DNA from 2 places in the Streptomyces sp. NPDC057438 genome. Region 2 is predicted to be linked to the other one. Evidence: riboswitches for the same ligand, from Rfam matches in the RefSeq annotation. Region 2 holds a riboswitch; the other holds the start of a gene.
What was found. A riboswitch is a leader RNA that binds a small molecule or an ion and turns the genes downstream of it on or off. The one in region 2 is predicted to bind cobalamin.

Region 1 (4,301 bases), on a different contig from region 2:
GTAGGAGTCGGCGCGGGCCATCGGCGGCACCAGGTGGTCGACGAGCGTGGCGTGGACGCGGCGCTTGGCCTGGGTGCCCTCGCCCGGGTCGTTGACCAGGAAGGGGTAGACCAGCGGCAGGTCGCCGAGGGCGGCGTCGGGGCCGCAGGCGGCGGACAGGCCCGCGTTCTTGCCGGGCAGCCACTCCAGGTTGCCGTGCTTGCCGAGGTGGATCATCGCGTCGGCGCCGAACCCGCCGTCGTCGGCACGGGCGGCGATCCAGCGGTAGGCGGCGAGGTAGTGGTGGGAGGGCGGGAGGTCCGGGTCGTGGTAGATCGCGATCGGGTTCTCGCCGAAGCCGCGCGGCGGCTGGATGAGGATCAGCAGGTTGCCGAAGCGCAGGGCCGCGAGGACGATGTCGCCCTCCGGGTTGGCGCTGCGGTCGACGAACATCTCGCCGGGTGCCGGCCCCCAGTGCTCCTCGACGGAGGTGCGCAGTTCCTCGGGGAGTCCGGCGTACCAGCGGCGGTAGTCGGCCGCCGGGATCCGGACCGGGTTGCGGGCCAACTGCTCCTCGGTCAGCCAGTCCTGGTCGTGGCCGCCCGCCTCGATCAGCGCGCGGATCAGCTCGTCGCCGTCGCCGGAGGCCAGGCCCGGCACCTCGGCGTCGGTCCCGAAGTCGTAGCCCTCCTCGCGCAGGCGGCGCAGCAGGGCGACGGCGCTGGCGGGGGTGTCGAGGCCGACCGCGTTGCCGATGCGGGAGTGCTTGGTCGGGTAGGCGGACAGGACGAGCGCGAGGCGCTTGTCCGCGTTGGCGATGTGACGCAGTCGCGCGTGGCGTACGGCGATCCCGGCGACGCGGGCGGCGCGCTCGGGGTCGGCGACGTAGGCCGGGAGACCGTCCTCGTCGATCTCCTTGAAGGAGAACGGGACGGTGATCAGCCGGCCGTCGAACTCCGGAACGGCGATCTGGCTGGCCGCGTCGAGCGGGGAGACGCCCTCGTCGTTCTCCTCCCAGGCGGCGCGCGAGCCGGTCAGGCACAGGGCCTGGAGGATCGGCACGTCGAGGCCGGTCAGGGCGCCCGCGTCCCAGGACTCGTCGTCACCGCCGGCCGAGGCCTCGGCGGGCTTGGTGCCGCCCGCGGCGAGGACGGTGGTCACGATGGCGTCGGCGGCGCGCAGTTCCTCGATCAGCTCGGGCTCGGGGGCCCGCAGCGAGGCCACGTACAGCGGGAGCGCACGGGCGCCCTTGTCCTCGATCGCCTCGCACAGGGTGCCCACGAAGGCGGTGTTGCCGCTCATGTGGTGGGCGCGGTAGTAGAGCACGGCGACGGTCGGGCCGTCGGCGGTGTCGCGGGGGGTGCGCTCCAGCGGGCCCCAGGAGGGCGCGGGCGCGGGCGCGTCGAAGCCGTGCCCGGTGAGCAGGACGGTGTCGGAGAGGAAGCAGGCCAGCTGCTCCAGGTTGGCGGGGCCGCCGTGCGCGAGATAGGCGTGGGCCTCGGCGGCGATGCCGACCGGGACCGTGGAGGCGGCCATCAGCTGGGCGTCGGGCGCCTGTTCACCGGTGAGGACGACGACCGGGCGGCCGTCGGCGAGCAGCAGGTCGAGGCCGTCCTGCCAGGCCCGGATGCCGCCGAGGAGGCGTACGACGACCAGGCCGGTGCCGTCGAGGAGGTCCGGGAGGTCCTCCAGGGCGATCCGGGAGGGGTTGGCGAAGCGGTACGGGACCGGGCCGGCTGCCGCGCGGGCGCTGAGCAGGTCGGTGTCGGAGGTCGACAGGAGCAGGATGCGGGGCTGCGTCGAGCGCTCCCCGGGCGATGGCTGCATGCGGCTGCTGGCCTTCCTCGGGGTCCGCGCCCCGGGCGGTGTCGGATCGGAGTCTCCCCTGCCCGGGCGGACCGGGCGGTACGGGGAAGGGAGTTCCTGACTCGCCCGACCCTCCTGGGACGGGCTCACAGTGGCGGGACCGCGCCGGACTCACACCGGGCTTCCTCCCCTAGGGAATGCGACGACAGACCCTAGCGCCTTGGTGGCGTCGGCGGACCGGATGATCCACCAAGCAGCATAGTAAGGGTCGCCTCAAAAGGGCGGAGGATACGTCCGGGGTGCCGGTGGGTATGCTCGCCGCCATGTCCACGCCTCCCCCGCGTTCATCGTCCCAGGCCACAGCGGTCACACGGGACCGTGGCGACGCCTGCCCGGGGGCGCTGCGGCTGCATACGGCGGACGACGGGGCGCTGGCCCGGGTCCGCGTGCCCGGCGGTGTGCTGGGCGTCCGGCAGGCCGAGGCGCTCGCGGAGGCGTCACGACGGCTCGGCGACGGTGATCTTCACCTCACTTCCCGCGGCAATGTGCAACTGCGTGGGCTGGCCGAGGGCTGCGGGGGCGAGCTGGCCCGATCGCTGGACGCTGCCGGGCTGTTGCCGTCCGCCGGACACGAACGGGTGCGCAACATCGTCGCCTCGCCCCTGTCCGGTCTCGACGGACTCGGTCTGCGCGACGTACGGCCCTGGCTGTCCGCCCTCGACACCGCGTTGTGCGCGAGTGGGACGGCGCGGGGGTTGTCGGGCCGGTTCCTGTTCGCTCTCGACGACGGGCGGGGCGATGTGGCCGCGCTGGACGCCGATGTGACCGTCCGGGCGGCCGAGGACGGTGGTGCCCTGCTGAGCCTGGGGACGGCCGCCGAGAGTCTGTCGGTCCCCGGTGAGGACGCGGCCCGTGCCGCGCTGACCGCCGCCGAGACCTTCCTGGAGGCGGCGCGGGAGGGCGGGGCCCGGGTCTGGCGGGTGACCGAACTCCCCTTCCAGGACGGGTTGCCCGGCCGGGTCCGGGACCGGCTGGCCGCCGTCGGCGTCGACTCCGTGAGCCGGCCCCGTACCGAGTGCGGGACGAGCCCGGCCGGAGCCGAGGGCGGCCCGCCGCCGGGAACCGTCGGCGACGCCCTCTCCGTGCACGCCCCCTTCGGTCGCCTCACCCCCCTCCAGTGGCGGGAGTTGACCGCCCTCGCGGCCGCGACGCCGTGCCGTGAGCTGCGGCTGACCCCGTGGCGCGGAGTCGTCGTCCCCGTACCGGACCTGACCGAGGAGCAGGCGGCCGACGCGCTCGCCCGGCTCTCCGTGACCGGTCTGGTCACCGACCCCGCCTCCCCCTGGCTGCGTGTCGGCGCCTGCATCGGACGGCCCGGCTGCGCCAAGTCCCTGGCGGACGTACGGGCGGACGCGGCCGGGAGCCTGGCGGCAACCGGAGGCGCCGGACTTCCCCTGTACTGGTCCGGTTGCGAGCGCCGCTGCGGCCACCCCCGGGGCGAACGGATCGACGTGGTGGCGGTGGAGAGCGGCGGCTACCAGCTCTCCCGCACCACCCCCGGCCGAAGCCCGCGCACCGCCCCCATGGCGGACACGTCGCGACTCGCCGCCGTATTGGGGGAGATCACCGCATAAGGCCGAGAACCCGCACGGCACGGCCCCGATGACGCGCACGACCTACCCGGACTACGCCCGCACGCACGACCCCCGCACGAACGACCCCCGTACGCCGACCGAGAGCAGCGAGAAGACCACCGTGACCACCTACGACTACGAGAAGGACGGCCCGGCGATCTACCGCCAGTCCTTCGCCACCATCCGCGCGGAGGCGGACCTCGCGGCCCTGCCCGCCGACGTCAGCCAGGTCGCGGTACGGATGATCCACGCCTGCGGAATGGTCGACCTCGTACGGGACCTGGCGTACACGCCCGACGTGGTGGCCCGTGCCCGTGAGGCCCTGCGGGCCGGGGCACCCATCTTCACCGACGTGCGGATGGTGGCCAGCGGGGTGACCCGCAAGCGGCTGCCCGCCGACAACGACGTGCTGTGCACCCTCTCCGAGCCCGGCGTGCCCGAGCTGGCGGCGAAGCTGGGCACCACGCGCAGCGCCGCCGCGCTGGAGCTGTGGCGGGACCGGCTGGAGGGCTCGGTCGTGGCCGTCGGCAACGCGCCCACCGCGCTGTTCCGGCTGCTGGAGATGATCGACGAGGGCGCGCCCCGGCCCGCCGCCGTCATCGGTGTGCCCGTCGGGTTCGTCGGCGCGGCCGAGTCCAAGGACGCGCTGGCGGAGCACCCCTCGGGCCTGGAGCACCTCGTCGTACGCGGCCGTCGTGGCGGGAGCGCCATCGCCGCCGCCGCGCTCAACGCGATCGCGAGTGAGGAAGAGTGAGCGGGAAGCTGTACGGGGTGGGGCTCGGCCCCGGTGACCCGTCCCTGATGACCGTCCGGGCCGTCGAGGTCATCTCCGAGGCGGACGTGATCGCGTATCACTGCGCCCGGCACGGCCGTTCCATCGCC
Region 2 (4,301 bases):
GGTTTCCTCGCCTCGGCCGCGCTGGTGCTCTCGACCGCCCTGCCCGAACGGCCCGCCTCCACCCTGCCCCGCGCGGGCGGGGTGTACGCCAGGGCCACGGCCGGCACCCGCCTCTTCCTCGGTGTCCCCGCGCTGCGGGCCCTGCTCGCCCTGAACCTCGCGGTCGCTGCGGCCGGCGCGATGGTGACCGTCAACTCGGTGGTCTACGTCCGCGAGGTGCTGGGCCTGTCGGCGGGCGCCGTCCCCCTCGCGCTCGGGGCGTACGGCGCCGGGTCGATGGCCGTGGCGCTGGCCCTGCCGCGGGTCCTGAACAGGGTCCCGGACCGGACGGTGATGCTGCCGGGCGCGCTGTCCCTGGCCGTCGTCTTCGCCGGACTCTGGGCCGTCACGGCCGCGCGGGACGGGAACTGGCGCCTGCCCGCGCTGCTCGTCCTGTGGGCCGCGTTCGGCGCCGCGTCCTCGGCGGTGCTCACCCCGGCCGGGCGGCTGGTGCGCCGGTCGGTGGAGCCCGGGGGCCGTACGGCCGCGTTCGCCGCGCAGTTCTCCCTGTCGCACGGCTGCTGGCTGCTGACGTACCCGCTCGCCGGGTGGCTGGGAGCGGCCGGACTCGGCCGGGCGGTGCTCGCGCTGGGGGCGATCGCCCTGGCGGCGGCGCTGCTGGCCGTACGGCTGTGGCCGCCGACGGGGTCAAAGGCCCGGTCGACGGCCGGCTCGCCCGCGGCTCCCGCGACGACGGCCCATGTGCACGCGGACCTCCCACTGGGCCACCCCCACCTGGTGGGGGCCCTGCGGGTCCCGACGGGCTGGCGGCACAGCCACGGGCACCTCGCGGACGGGCTGCACGCCCGGTAGCGGTGCCCTGCCGTCAGACGCCGAGTGCCGCCCGGAGGGTCGCCGCCTTCCTGCTCATGCATCCGGACCGGCTGCCCGGAACTTGCGCCCGGCGTGTCAGGGCCGGGTCGTCGTCTCCGCGATCCCGGCGGCCACGGACGCTGGATGTCCTCGGTCGGCCCGTCGGGCGGAAGGAGCCTCGGCCGGGTGATCGGCGCGCGGGCGAGGGCGAGTCGCGGCTCCGACCGCAGGGGCGGAGCCTGCCCGGCGCCCGGCCAGGCGCTGCCCATGGCTCGGGACCGACGTATGGGCGGGCCGTGGACCATCGTCGATGCGCCGGGGGCGTGCGGATGCATCGTGGGTGCGCCGGTCTGCGGGCGGATCACAGGTCAGGCCCGGCGCGCCGGGAGTCGGAGGGCGGCCCGTCGTCCGCTTCTCCTCGATCCGGGCGAACCGCCACACCAGCAGGGCGACCGCCCAGGTGACGAGGAACAGGCCGACGACGGCGTAGCCGGCGACGTTGAGGTCGAGGCCGGCGACCCCGTCCCGGAACGGGCCGTGCGGACCCGCCTTGTCGGCGACGAGACCGAGGAGTTCGACGGTGCCGATGACGAGGGCGACGGCGACGGCGACCGGTGACGGCGAGGTTCTAGTACACCTTTTTCGGTCAGGCGTCAGGCTCCCCCGCCTTGCAGGCCGGTGACCCGGCATCGGGCAACTGCCGTACGGTGACGGGTACTCGACGCGCTCCCCGAGCGCGAGCCTGGTACCCGACACGGTGGAGCCCCGGTCGGCGGGAATGAACTCCGGGACCTCCCTGGCCAAGGGCGGCCACCAGTGCGAACACTGCCCGCCGTCCGCCGACGTCGCGAGGTCACTCGTGTGCGGCAGGGGGACGGTGGGGCGTGCGCGGGGGTGTGAGCTGTTCCACGGCGCCCGCGCGCCCCTCGTCTCCGCTTGTCAGCGCCCTTGTGTGGGCACTACTGTCACCACGCCTTGGTGAACGGGAAATCCGGTGTGATGCCGGTGCGGCCCTCGCCACTGTGATCGGGAAGTCCGGCTCCAGTCCTCACGGACAGCCACTGGGTCTTGTGACCCGGGAAGGCGGAGCACGGGCGGTGGTACCCGTCAGCCAGGAGACCGGCCAAGGCGCGTCAACCATCCACGAGGTGCTGGAGAGGGTCTGCTGAGCCATGCACATAGCCGAGGGTTTCCTTCCTCCGGCGCACGCGATCGCCTGGGGTGTCGCGTCCGCGCCGTTCGTCGTCCACGGAGTCCGGGCACTCACCCGTGAGGTCAGGGAGCATCCCGAGAGCACCCTGCTGCTCGGCGCCTCCGGAGCCTTCACCTTCGTCCTGTCCGCGCTGAAACTGCCGTCGGTCACCGGAAGTTGCTCCCACCCCACCGGCACCGGGCTGGGCGCCATCCTGTTCCGGCCGCCGATCATGGCGGTGCTGGGCACCATCACCCTGCTCTTCCAGGCGCTGCTGCTCGCGCACGGCGGCCTGACCACGCTCGGCGCCAACGTCTTCTCGATGGCGATCGCCGGCCCCTGGGCGGGCTACGGCGTCTACCGGCTGCTGCGGCGGTTCGACGTGCCGCTGATGGTCACGGTGTTCTTCGGCGCGTTCGTCGCCGACCTGGTCACCTACTGCGTCACCAGCGTGCAGCTGGCGCTCGCCTTCCCGGACCCGAGCAGCGGCTTCCTGGGCGCGCTCGGCAAGTTCGGTTCCATCTTCGCCGTCACCCAGATCCCGCTCGCGGTCAGCGAGGGTCTCCTCACCGTTCTCGTGATGCGTCTGCTGGTGCAGTCGAGCAAGGGCGAACTGACCCGGCTCGGCGTGCTCCTGACCGCCGGCCGCGACAGCGCCGGCACCGAGGCCGAGACGAAGGCGGTGGCCCGGTGAACCGGAACACGAAGATCAACCTCCTGCTGCTGTTCGTCGTGGCCGCGCTCGCCGTACTGCCACTGGCCCTCGGCCTCGGCGACCACAAGAAGGAGCCCTTCACGGGCGCCGACGGCGAGGCGGAGACCGCGATCACGGAGATCGAGCCGGACTACCAGCCCTGGTTCTCCCCGCTGTACGAGCCGCCGTCCGGTGAGATCGAGTCGGCACTCTTCTCCCTGCAGGCCGCGCTCGGCGCGGGCGTCCTCGCCTACTACTTCGGCCTCCACCGAGGTCGGCGCCAGGGCGAGACACGGGCCCGGGCGCAGCTGGACGGGGCGGACACCGGCCCGGCTCCGGCGGCAGGGCCGGAGGCGACAGGCGCGGAGGCGAACGCCACGGCGGCATCGACAGCCACCGCGGCCGCGACGGCGACCGCGGCTTCCCCGGCCACGAGGACCACGGCCGACGAGGAGCGCGCGTCCGACGGTCCCGGCGGAAACTCCCCCACCGGGCGGGTCTGACCCCCGTGCTGCCGATCGACGCGGCGGCGCACAGCAGCCGCTGGCGCCACCGCCATCCCGTGGACAAGGCCGTGCTCGGGCTCGGCCTCACCGTGCTCGCGATCTCCCTGCCGCCCTGGCCCGGCGCCGCCCTGGTCCTGCTGACCGCGCTCGTCGTGCTGCTGGGCCCGGCGGGCGTCCCCGGCCGCCGGCTGTGGCGTGCCTACCGGGTGCCACTGGGCTTCTGCGTGACCGGCGCGCTGCCGCTGCTCGTCCAGGTCGGCGGGCCCGACGGGTTCGTCACCCTGGCCGACGGCGGCCCGGTCCGCGCCGGGGAGCTGCTGCTGCGCACCTCGGCCGCCTCCCTCGGCGTACTGCTGTTCGCCTTCACCACGCCCATGTCGGACCTGCTGCCGCGCCTGGTGAAGGCAGGGGTGCCCGCACCGGTGGTGGACGTCGCCCTGGTCACGTACCGGATGAGCTTCCTCCTGCTGGACTCCGTGCGCCGGATCCGGGAGGCGCAGGCCGCCCGGCTCGGGCACACCACGCGGGCCGCGACCTGGCGTTCGCTCGCCGGGCTCGGCGCCACCGCGTTCGTCCGGGCCTTCGACCGGGCGGCCCGGCTGCAGACCGGGCTCGCCGGGCGGGGGTACGACGGCACCCTGCGCGTGCTGGTGCCCGAGGCCCGGATCTCCGCCCGCTTCGTCGGGGCCGGCGTCGCGCTCCTCGCCGCCGTCGCCGCCCTCACCTTCGTCCTGGAAAGGCCGCTGCCATGAGCGACCCCGTGCTGGTCACCCTGCGGGGCGCCTCCTTCGCCTACGAGGACGGCCCGATCGTGCTCGACGGGCTCGACTTCGAGGTGCGCGAGGGGCGCGCGCTCGCCCTGCTGGGCCGCAACGGCAGCGGCAAGACGACGCTGATGCGGCTGCTCAGCGGGGGGCTGCGGCCCCGTACCGGCGAACTCGCGGTCGAGGGAAGGCCGGTGACGTACGACCGCAAGGGGCTGACCCGGCTGCGGACGACGGTCCAGCTGGTCGTCCAGGACCCGGACGACCAGCTGTTCGCGGCGTCCGTCGCCCAG

Region 1: linked by a shared signal. The riboswitch ahead of cobN (cobaltochelatase subunit CobN) and the one ahead of ACFU5F_RS35890 (energy-coupling factor ABC transporter permease) in region 2 are both predicted to bind cobalamin.

Annotation. Positions count from the first base shown of each region.
Region 1 covers NZ_JBHVDD010000005.1:166,090-170,390, forward strand. The annotation lists gene cobN (cobaltochelatase subunit CobN) at 1-1,806, opposite strand, end outside; cobalamin riboswitch at 1,876-2,017, opposite strand; gene cobG (precorrin-3B synthase) at 2,097-3,419, shown strand; gene ACFU5F_RS05785 (precorrin-8X methylmutase) at 3,541-4,173, shown strand; gene ACFU5F_RS05790 (precorrin-2 C(20)-methyltransferase) at 4,170-4,301, shown strand, end outside.
Region 2 covers NZ_JBHVDD010000098.1:12,157-16,457, forward strand. The annotation lists gene ACFU5F_RS35880 (MFS transporter) at 1-852, shown strand, start outside; gene ACFU5F_RS35885 (hypothetical protein) at 949-1,542, opposite strand; cobalamin riboswitch at 1,790-1,995, shown strand; gene ACFU5F_RS35890 (energy-coupling factor ABC transporter permease) at 2,025-2,738, shown strand; gene ACFU5F_RS35895 (energy-coupling factor ABC transporter substrate-binding protein) at 2,735-3,241, shown strand; gene cbiQ (cobalt ECF transporter T component CbiQ) at 3,247-3,996, shown strand; gene ACFU5F_RS35905 (energy-coupling factor ABC transporter ATP-binding protein) at 3,993-4,301, shown strand, end outside.